DNA from 2 places in the Proteus vulgaris genome. Region 1 is predicted to be linked to the other one. Evidence: predicted binding sites of a transcription regulator. Region 1 holds the regulator's gene; the other holds the start of a gene.
What was found. Region 1 encodes PhoB, which activates phosphate uptake and scavenging genes when phosphate is short. Its sites were predicted from a motif close to CTGTCATAAAACTGNCNNAT; they were not measured.

Region 1 (4,864 bases):
CCAGTAATAAGAAAGCCGATTGCAGCTGTCCAAACAAATTCACCGGATTGTAAACCCACCATAGGAGGAAAAATAATGTTGCCAGCACCGACAAAAAGGGCAAAGGTCATAAACCCTAATGCCAGAATATCTCTGGAAGTTAATCTATGTGCCATAAGTTTTGTTAATATGTAGTTACAATAATGGTTAAATAGCGCCAAGATGGCGCAACATAAAATCAACAATATCTATTTGAGCTCATATCATTATTATTCAGGATAATATCCACATATAATCATTTCATGCAGAGCAATTAGGTATCAAATAGAAAAAATTGCCGATAACTGGGCACAAGTAAAACTTTTATAATGAAAAAAGGCAATAGCCAATCCAAAAACCAGAATAATCATCTAAACTATTTTTCAGAGGTAGTTATAACTATCATATATCACCGAATATACATGATATGATTTGTGCATTTTATCACCAATAATATTGGTCATTAGCCATATTTAAAGTTCTTATTAATTAATAATATTAAAATTTAACGCTACGATATTAGTTTTTATTGACATCGAAAAGAGTGATAAAAAGACAAAAAGCCTTTATCACTAATTAAACATTAGATGATAAAGGCTTTAAATAGAAAAGCTGATTAGTGTACTTTTTTAGCAGATAGTAAGGTTTGAGGCAGAATAAAAGAAAACGTACTTCCACTCCCAACTTTACTTTCAATATTCAATTGTGAATGATGATGAAGCAGTGATTTTTTCACAATTGCCAACCCTAATCCTGTACCACCAGAATGACGAGAGCGTGCCTTATCAACACGGTAAAAACGTTCTGTTAAACGTGTTAAGTGTTCAGCACTGATCCCTGAGCCATTGTCGGAGACACTAAATAACATACCTTGAGGAATTTTCTTCCAGCTGACTTTTATTGTTGTGCCTTCTTCTGTGTGATTAATCGCGTTATAGACTAAATTAGAAACGGCACTACGCAATTGCTCTTCATTACCACGTACAGCCCACTGTTCATCAATATCAAAGGTAATATGATGTTGGCCTTGGCTTAGTGAGTTTGCCTCTTGTTGCAATAAAGTTAAAATGGCGGGTATATCGACAATCTTATTTAAATCAATATGAGGAGCTGATTCAATACGGGAAAGTTGTAAGAGCTGCTTTACCAACGTATCCATCCGTTTAGCTTGTTCCTGCATTGTCATTATCGCTTTATGTTCTGCGGGTTTTTCTGCACTATTTTCTTCCATCATTTCAAGATAGCCTTGAATAACGGTTAAAGGCGTTCTTAATTCGTGGCTCACGTTGGCAAAAAAATCACGTCGTGCATTTTCTAGTTTATTTTTTTCTGTCACATCTCGCGCTACCATTAGGCGCTGATCTTCGCTATATGGCATCACACGAAATTCCACAATAGAGCCATTATTAAGAGAAATCGTTAAAGGGTGACTAAAATCGCCTGCGGTAAAATAGTGCAAGAAATCTGGGTAACGTAATAAATTAAAAATATTTTGCCCGTTGTCTTCTGGCCAGCGAAAACCTAATAAATGTTGAGCTAAGCTGTTACACCAAAAAATATTACCTTCATTGGTCATCATTACAACCGCATCAGGTAGGCTTTCAGCCCCGCTTCTAAAACGCTTAATTAAATCACCTAATTCTCGACGTCGCTTACGATTACGTTGCTGTGTTTGTCGAATACCATAAAAAATAGGCTCCCATCCTCCTCTGCCTTCGGGGGGTAAGACTGAGCGATCGAGCCATAACCATTTAGACAATTTCATCAAATTATAAGCATGCCAAACCAAAGCACTAAGAAGTGATACCACCAGTAGCCAAGGAAGATGGCCAATAAAAAGCGATAATACAAAGGCAGGTAAGCAAAATAGACATAGCCCCCAGACGAGGGCTTTCCATGATAGTCGTTCTAACACCTGACGATTACTCCCATATTGACTTAGAAACGGGCAGAGAAGCGATATCCCGTTCCACGTACTGTTTGTATCATTCGGTCATGACCATCTTCTTCAATGGCTTTACGTAAACGACGAATATGCACATCCACAGTACGGTCTTCGACATAAACATTCGTTCCCCAAACATAGTTTAGCAGTTGTTCTCTGCTATATACGCGTTCAGGATGAGTCATAAAAAAGTGCAGGAGTTTAAATTCGGTAGGCCCCATATCAATCGGTTTATCTTGACTCGTTACTCGATGAGAAACAGGATCAAGCGATAATCCATTGAATTCAATGATATCTTCCGCTGACATCGGTGATAAACGTCGTAAAATTGCCTTCACACGGGCGACAAGCTCTTTAGGTGAAAAGGGCTTGATAACATAATCATCAGCTCCCGTTTCTAAGCCTTGGACTTTATCTTCTTCTTCCCCTTTTGCCGTTAACATAATAATAGGGATGTCACGAGTATTACTCTCTCGCTTCATCTGTTTTATTACCTGTAAACCGGAGCCTCCGGGGATCATCCAATCTAATAAAACCAGATCAGGGTAAGGATCGATAAGAAAACTCAATGCAGAATCATAATCTTCTGCTTCAATTGGTTGAAAACCATTTTGTTCTAAAACAAAACAGATCATCTCTCGAATTGCGGTTTCATCTTCAACAACAAGAATACGCCTTGCCATACTCTATCCTGTGTAATGTATATAGAGGGTCAAAATGATTATGATGCAGTTTTATGACAGATTTATGACTAACCTTAACATTACTGAAATACCATGGTGTTGTTAAGGTAAATAAATCATTTTTTGGTGAAAAATCGCTCAAAAAAAGGCTTACTGTTGAGTTTTCACTAAAAAAGCAAGGTGCGCTATACTCTGAGCAAATAAAAAAGAGGGATAGCAATGCGGATTATTCACACATCAGACTGGCATTTAGGGCAATATTTTTTTACTAAAACCCGCGCACAAGAACATCAACAATTTCTTGATTGGTTATTAGTACAAATTAAGGTTCATCAAGTTGATGCCCTAATTGTTGCTGGTGATATATTTGATACTGGCTCACCCCCAAGCTATGCCAGAGAGCTGTATAATCGCTTTGTTGTTGCAATGAGAGACACACAATGCCAATTAGTTATTTTAGGTGGCAATCACGATTCCGTCGCAACACTCAATGAATCTAAATCACTATTGGCATGTTTAAATACCACTGTTATTGCCAGTGTTCATACCGAAACGCCGCAAGCACCGTTAATTCTTCGTCAAAAAGATAACGCGCCAGGAGCATTACTGTGTGCGATCCCCTATCTACGCCCTAGAGATATGATAACTAGCCGAAGTGGGCAATCCGGTGCTGAAAAACAAAACGCGCTAAAAGAAGCGATTGCTGATTATTATCAAGTTCAATATCAAGCAGCTCTCGATTTACGTGAACAATTGAACGCCAAGATCCCTATTATTGCGACAGGCCATCTGACAACGATTGGTGCAAGTGTGAGCGATTCTGTACGTGAAATATATATCGGTACTTTAGAAGCCTTCTCTGCAACCCTATTTCCTGAATTTGATTATATTGCTCTTGGCCATATTCATCGCCCTCAAGTGGTGAATAAATCAGGACATATTCGTTACAGTGGTTCACCAATTCCTTTAAGTTTTGATGAGAGTGGACAACAAAAAAGTGTCTGCCTTATCGATTTTGAGCAAGATAAATTAGCTGAGCTTACGCTACTCCCTATCCCCGAATTCCAGCTATTGCGTACAATTGCAGGATCATTAAAAGAAATAGCCACACAGCTTGAAAATTTTAAAAACCAATATGCTGAAACAGAGACGACTATCTGGTTGGATATTGAAGTTTCTACACAAGATTATCTCAGTGATATACAAACTCGTATTCAAGAGTTAACTAACAACCCACTTTTTGATGTGGTTTTATTAAGAAGATCTAGAAAACAACGCCAAGTGCTCACTCAAAATGAAAAAGAAACACTGACAGAATTAACGGTCTATGATGTTTTTGAAAGACGTTTAGAACAACATGAGTTTGATTCAGAAGAAACTAAAACGCGATTAACCACATTATTTAAACAAGCAGTTGAAATGGCAGAACAAGAGGATAACGAAGTAAAATGAAAATCTTAAGTCTGCGCTTTAAAAATATTAACTCCTTAAAAGGTGAATGGAAAATCAACTTTAACCAAGAGCCTTTTGTTAGCAACGGATTGTTTGCGATTACAGGCCCTACCGGTGCGGGAAAAACCACCCTTTTAGATGCCATTAGTTTAGCGCTTTATCATAGAACCCCTCGATTAGATAAAGTAACACAATCTCAAAATGAATTAATGACGCGCCATACCGCAGAGTGTTTAGCCGAAGTTGAATTTGAAGTCAAAGGTGTCGCTTATCGTGCATTTTGGGAACAACGCCGTGCTAATTATAAAGAAGATGGCAATCTTCAGGCACCACAAGCTGAACTCGTCAAAATAAATATCACTGGGGGGGAAGACAAAATATTAGCGAGCAAGATAAGCCAAGTAAAAGAGATGATCATTAATATTACAGGGCTGGATTTTGACCGATTTACTAAATCAATGTTGCTTTCACAAGGACAATTTGCAGCATTTCTTAATGCAGATGACAAATCTCGCGCGGAGTTACTCGAAGAACTCACTGGTACAGATATTTATCGTCATATTTCCCAATCAATCTTTAAACATTGGCGAGAAGAAGAACAAACGTTAAAAACACTCAAGCAACAGGCTGAAATGATGGCATTATTAGATGAAAATGCCCGCCAAGCTTTATTAACGGAACAAACAGATCTTTTTGCTAAAGAGAGCCTCTTACAAAAAGAACAACAGGAATATCAAGTAGCAAAACAGTGGCAAGAAAAAGAGAT
Region 2 (4,864 bases), 340 kb from region 1:
AGTAAAAATTGATGAAGAAGGTCAGGGTTATCACATTATTTGGGGATTGATTAATGGTGGCGTTCCTACTTCTGAATTTGCAGCCCATTTTCAGTCACATATTACACGCTTAAAAGTTACTCAAGGGCAAAATCGCGTCATTATGCATTGCCATGCGACAAACTTAATTGCCCTTAGCTACGTACTACCGCTCGATAGTGCCACGATCACACGTCAACTTTGGGAAATGAGCACCGAATGTTTAGTTGTATTCCCAGATGGTATTGGCGTTTTCCCTTGGATGGTACCCGGAACAGATGGCATTGGGCTTGAAACAGCACGACAAATGGAAAAACATGGGCTGGTTTTATGGCCATTCCATGGCATTTTTGGCTCAGGCCCGACCCTTGATGATGCATTTGGCTTAATTGATACCGCTGAAAAATCAGCTGAAATTCTGGTTAAAGTGCTCTCTATGGGGGGAAAAAAGCAGACTATCTCTACCGAAAATCTCATTGCATTAGCTAAACGTTTTAATGTTTCTCCAATGCGCGAAGCACTGAAATAACACCTATTTCTTTGTGACAGAGTCGTTCCTTTGTCACAAAGAAAAACACAATAATAATGGTATGAGGAAAAACTCATGGGTAGTGGAATTATATTAGGCATTTTCTGGCACTTTGTCGGTGCCGCCTCCGCTGCATGTTTTTATGCTCCACTGAAAAAAGTTAAAAGATGGTCATGGGAAACCATGTGGTCTGTGGCTGGAATATTTTCTTGGATAATTTTACCTTGGACAATCAGCTACTTATTGCTCCCTGATTTTTGGTCATATTACGCGTCTTTTGGTAGTGAAATACTTGCATCATTTTTTGCTCATTACTTCCATCCGTTATAGTATTATATTTTCCTTCTTGTAACGTCACTAACAATTGAAAAAATAGACTTTCTTCTTCAGCAATGTCATTTCCTGTCACTTTACTTAATTTATCTATTATTTTTTGTGATTTTATAAAATTAGTTTTATTTAATAGCCAATGTGAACCTTTATCTTTATTATTTACAGGAAGAAATTGATTAATATTATTTAAATATTTAAACTCTGATATAGAGCGATATAGAACATTCGTTAAATTCAAACCTGAAACATTATCAAATAAATGGTAATCCTCAGATTTAATATAACAAACCGTTCCTGGACATAATGTATAAGGTCGGCCATTAAGGACATGTAATCCAATACCTTGCGTAACAATAAATATTTCACTGAAATCATGAGTATGTTCAGGAAATATCGGTTGTGGCATCCTAGGCTCTACAGCTATAGGTTGATTTGGTGCTGAAAAATAATCTTCACTGTATAATTTCATTTAGCCCCCTTAGCATAATTATTATTTACTTTCTCAAATAATTCTTTTATTAAGAAATACTTTTGAAAAATACGGTTGAAAAATAAAAATATAAAATAAAGTGGACTGCTAGGTAAAATAATAAGAACAACTAATTCTAAGCAGTAAAAATAAAAATCACCTTTAACATTCAGACAAGAAGCTTTTATTTTTGGCAAAAAATCAAAGAATAGCCTCATAAATTAATAAATTTGTGAAGTCACAGGCAATTAATAATGTATTAAATCTTATTTTCTCACTTAATTATTGCTCGATTTAACCGATATTCCCTCACCTATATAGATGAGGGAAATGATAACAATGTGGCTTAAACGATTAAATATTCAGAATAAGATAATATTCAAGATAAAATTAACCGTTATTTTTTATTTCCTAAAAACTGCCCAAATTCTTCAATACTCGGATAAGAAGATTGTGTGCCTTTTCCGGCAACACTTAAACCTGAAAACATCACCGCTTTATTTAATGCTTCTTCAATATTATTAGTGTGAACATAATAATGGGAAAAACAACCAATAAAAGCATCACCTGCTCCACTGGTATCTATCGCATCAACTTCAATAGCAGGAATGTATTTTTCAATGTCACCATTCATCCATAATGCGCCCTTTTCACCTAATGTGACAATGACATTCTTAAAGCCTTTTTGTAGTAAAGAACAAGCGGCTTCGCGAATTTCATCCATTGTGGTGATTGGCATACCTGTCAAAATTTCAAGCTCTGTTTCATTCGGAACAAAAAAATCACAACGGGCAGCAATATCAAGATCTAATGCTTTTGAAGCGGGTGCAGGGTTAAATAACACAGGAATATGGTGTTTGTTACCAAACTCAATGGCGTGATAGACCGTTTCAAGTGGGATTTCTAATTGCAGTACAATTATTTTGCATTTTTTCAGACTATCGGTCGCTCTATCAATATCTTCTGGCGACAAATGCTGATTAGCACCTTTAACAATTAAAATGCTATTTGACGATTGGGAAGTCACAAAAATAGGTGCAACACCACTTGTTGTACCTGGTACTTTTTCAACATAACGTGTATTGATGCCATAAGATCCTAAATTCATGATGGTGTTATCCGCGAAAATATCATCGCCGACTTTTGTTAACATCATCACTTTTGAATTTAATTTAGCAGCAGCAACCGCTTGATTTGCTCCTTTACCACCACAACCAATTTTAAATGCTGGCGCCTCAAGGGTTTCACCCTCTTTTGGCATCCTATCTATATAGGTGATCAAATCCACCATATTTGAACCAATCACTGCGATATCCATAGCGCCTCTTACTCTTATGTAAAATTTATAAATGTGAAAATAGTGACATTTTGATAGATGTATAACAGTATCATGTTATTTAAATATCATTTGTGATTGTTATCCCGTTAAAACAGCACTAATATGTTGCCAAACTAACATGAGTGATAAATAACAATCTTCTTATTAAGGAATATACAATGCGTCCATTAGCTAATTATATCGATCATACCCTTCTTGCTGCAGATACAACTGAAGCACAAATCAAGAAATTGTGTGCTGAAGCAGCTGAACACGGTTTCTTCTCTGTTTGTATTAACACTTCTTACATCCCTTTAGCAAGAACTTGCCTTGAAGGGAGCGATGTAAAAGTATGTTGTGTTATTGACTTCCCATTTGGTGCTGGTTTAACTGCAACAAAAGCATTTGAAGCCGCTGAAGCTATCCGCCAAGGCGCACAAGAAGTCGATATGGTTATAAACATCGGTATGTTAAAAAGCGGTCGTTTAGACTTCGTCAAACAAGATATTGAAGCTGTAAAAGCGGCTTGTGGTAACACAACACTGAAAGTTATTTTAGAAACTTGCTTATTAACTGACGACGAAGTACGTTTAGTTTGTGAAATGTGTCGTGAGATCCGCGTTGATTTTGTGAAAACATCAACAGGATACAGTACAATGGGCGCCACAGAACATCATGTTGCATTAATGCGTAAAACAGTAGGTGACGAAGTGGGCGTAAAAGCGTCTGGTGGTGTTCGCGATCGCCAAACAGCATTAAACATGATCAAAGCAGGTGCAACGCGTATCGGTGCTAGCGCAAGCGTCGCTATCGCAACAGATTCAGATGCGCCTGAATCAAACTACTAATTATTTAGCGTATATTTTCTTGGAGTACGCTATTCAATAACACAAGGATCCTTCGGTGATAGAGACCAAACAGCACGAACGTTTGCGCCGCCTCAGTGAATGTATAAAACGCTCAGGTCGCATACATCTTAAAGACGCCGCGAGGATCCTTGAAGTTTCTGAAATGACAATTAGGCGTGATCTTAGTTCTGACGCTGAAAATCCATTTCCAATGTCATTATTGGGTGGCTATATTGTTGCATTAGCCCAGCCTCATTTTGGATTAGTTTCAACATCATCCGATATTATTACACCAGATCAAACAGAAGAACTTCACATACCCAATCTTGCCGCCGGTATGGTCTCTGAAGGTGATGTCCTTTTTTTCGATAACGGACAATTAATTCCGACACTAATTGAACTTATTCCTGATAATCTGCATTTCACAGGGATCTGTTATTCTCATCGTGTATTTTTGGCATTAAGCCAGAAGAAAAATGCCACCGTATTACTCTGCGGAGGTGAATATCGCCCTAAAAGTGATTCATTCTACAATCCTACCCAACCTTCTTATCTTGATAGCATTAATCCTAAGAAAGCCTTTATTTCAGCTGAAGGTGTTCATCTCGATTTTGGCGTTACCTGCTATAACATCGACGATCTTTATATGAAGAAAAAAGCGATGGATAAATCTATTCGTAAAATTTTACTCACCAAATATCACTATTTTGATGAAACAGCGACAGGCAACATGGGCGATTTAGCTCAGTTTGATGTTGTTATCACTGATAGAAAATTAACAGATGATTACGAAGATTATTGCCGAAAAAGCTCAGTAAAAGTGATTTATTAATTAAAAGTAGAGAACTAACTAAAATAGATAATAAAGAAAAATCAACCTTAAATTAAATAAATTATATTTATTCTCTTTTATAAAAATAAAGAAAATTCACACCACTTTTTAATTGCTAATGCAAAAAAAAGTGGTTACTATGCCCGCGATTTATTATTTCTTATCCATTTCACTTAACTGCAAGGAGGTATCCCATGACAACTACAAATATGAATACTCTTTGCGGACAATCTCAGAAGTAATCTTTTTTCCTTCTTTTTGCTGTCCGCCAATCAATTTATTTTTTATCCTTTACATTATATGGATTGGTATATGGACAAGTGTGTTCATTATTTATCTGATAGCGTTTGTTATATCGCATCGGATAATACTTGGATTGAAAGCAAAGCAATCCAACAATTAGAAACAACGGCTCAACTTCCTGATATGACTTATGTCGCAGGTATGCCAGATCTACATCCTGGTCGTGGTTATCCCATCGGCGCAGCCTTTTTTTCTGTTAATCGTTTTTATCCTG

Region 2: the regulator PhoB is predicted to act here: its motif matches at 2,716-2,735, upstream of rbsK (ribokinase).

Annotation. Positions count from the first base shown of each region.
Region 1 covers NZ_CP090064.1:729,269-734,132, reverse strand. The annotation lists gene brnQ (branched-chain amino acid transport system II carrier protein) at 1-155, opposite strand, end outside; gene phoR (phosphate regulon sensor histidine kinase PhoR) at 635-1,933, opposite strand; gene phoB (phosphate regulon transcriptional regulator PhoB) at 1,957-2,646, opposite strand; gene sbcD (exonuclease subunit SbcD) at 2,866-4,098, shown strand; gene LW139_RS03455 (AAA family ATPase) at 4,095-4,864, shown strand, end outside.
Region 2 covers NZ_CP090064.1:387,308-392,171, reverse strand. The annotation lists gene rhaD (rhamnulose-1-phosphate aldolase) at 1-547, shown strand, start outside; partial or broken gene LW139_RS01985 (L-rhamnose/proton symporter RhaT) at 623-853, shown strand; gene LW139_RS01980 (AraC family ligand binding domain-containing protein) at 780-1,286, opposite strand; gene rbsK (ribokinase) at 1,747-2,667, opposite strand; gene deoC (deoxyribose-phosphate aldolase) at 2,847-3,515, shown strand; gene LW139_RS01965 (DeoR family transcriptional regulator) at 3,571-4,347, shown strand; gene LW139_RS01960 (RNA ligase RtcB family protein) at 4,660-4,864, shown strand, end outside.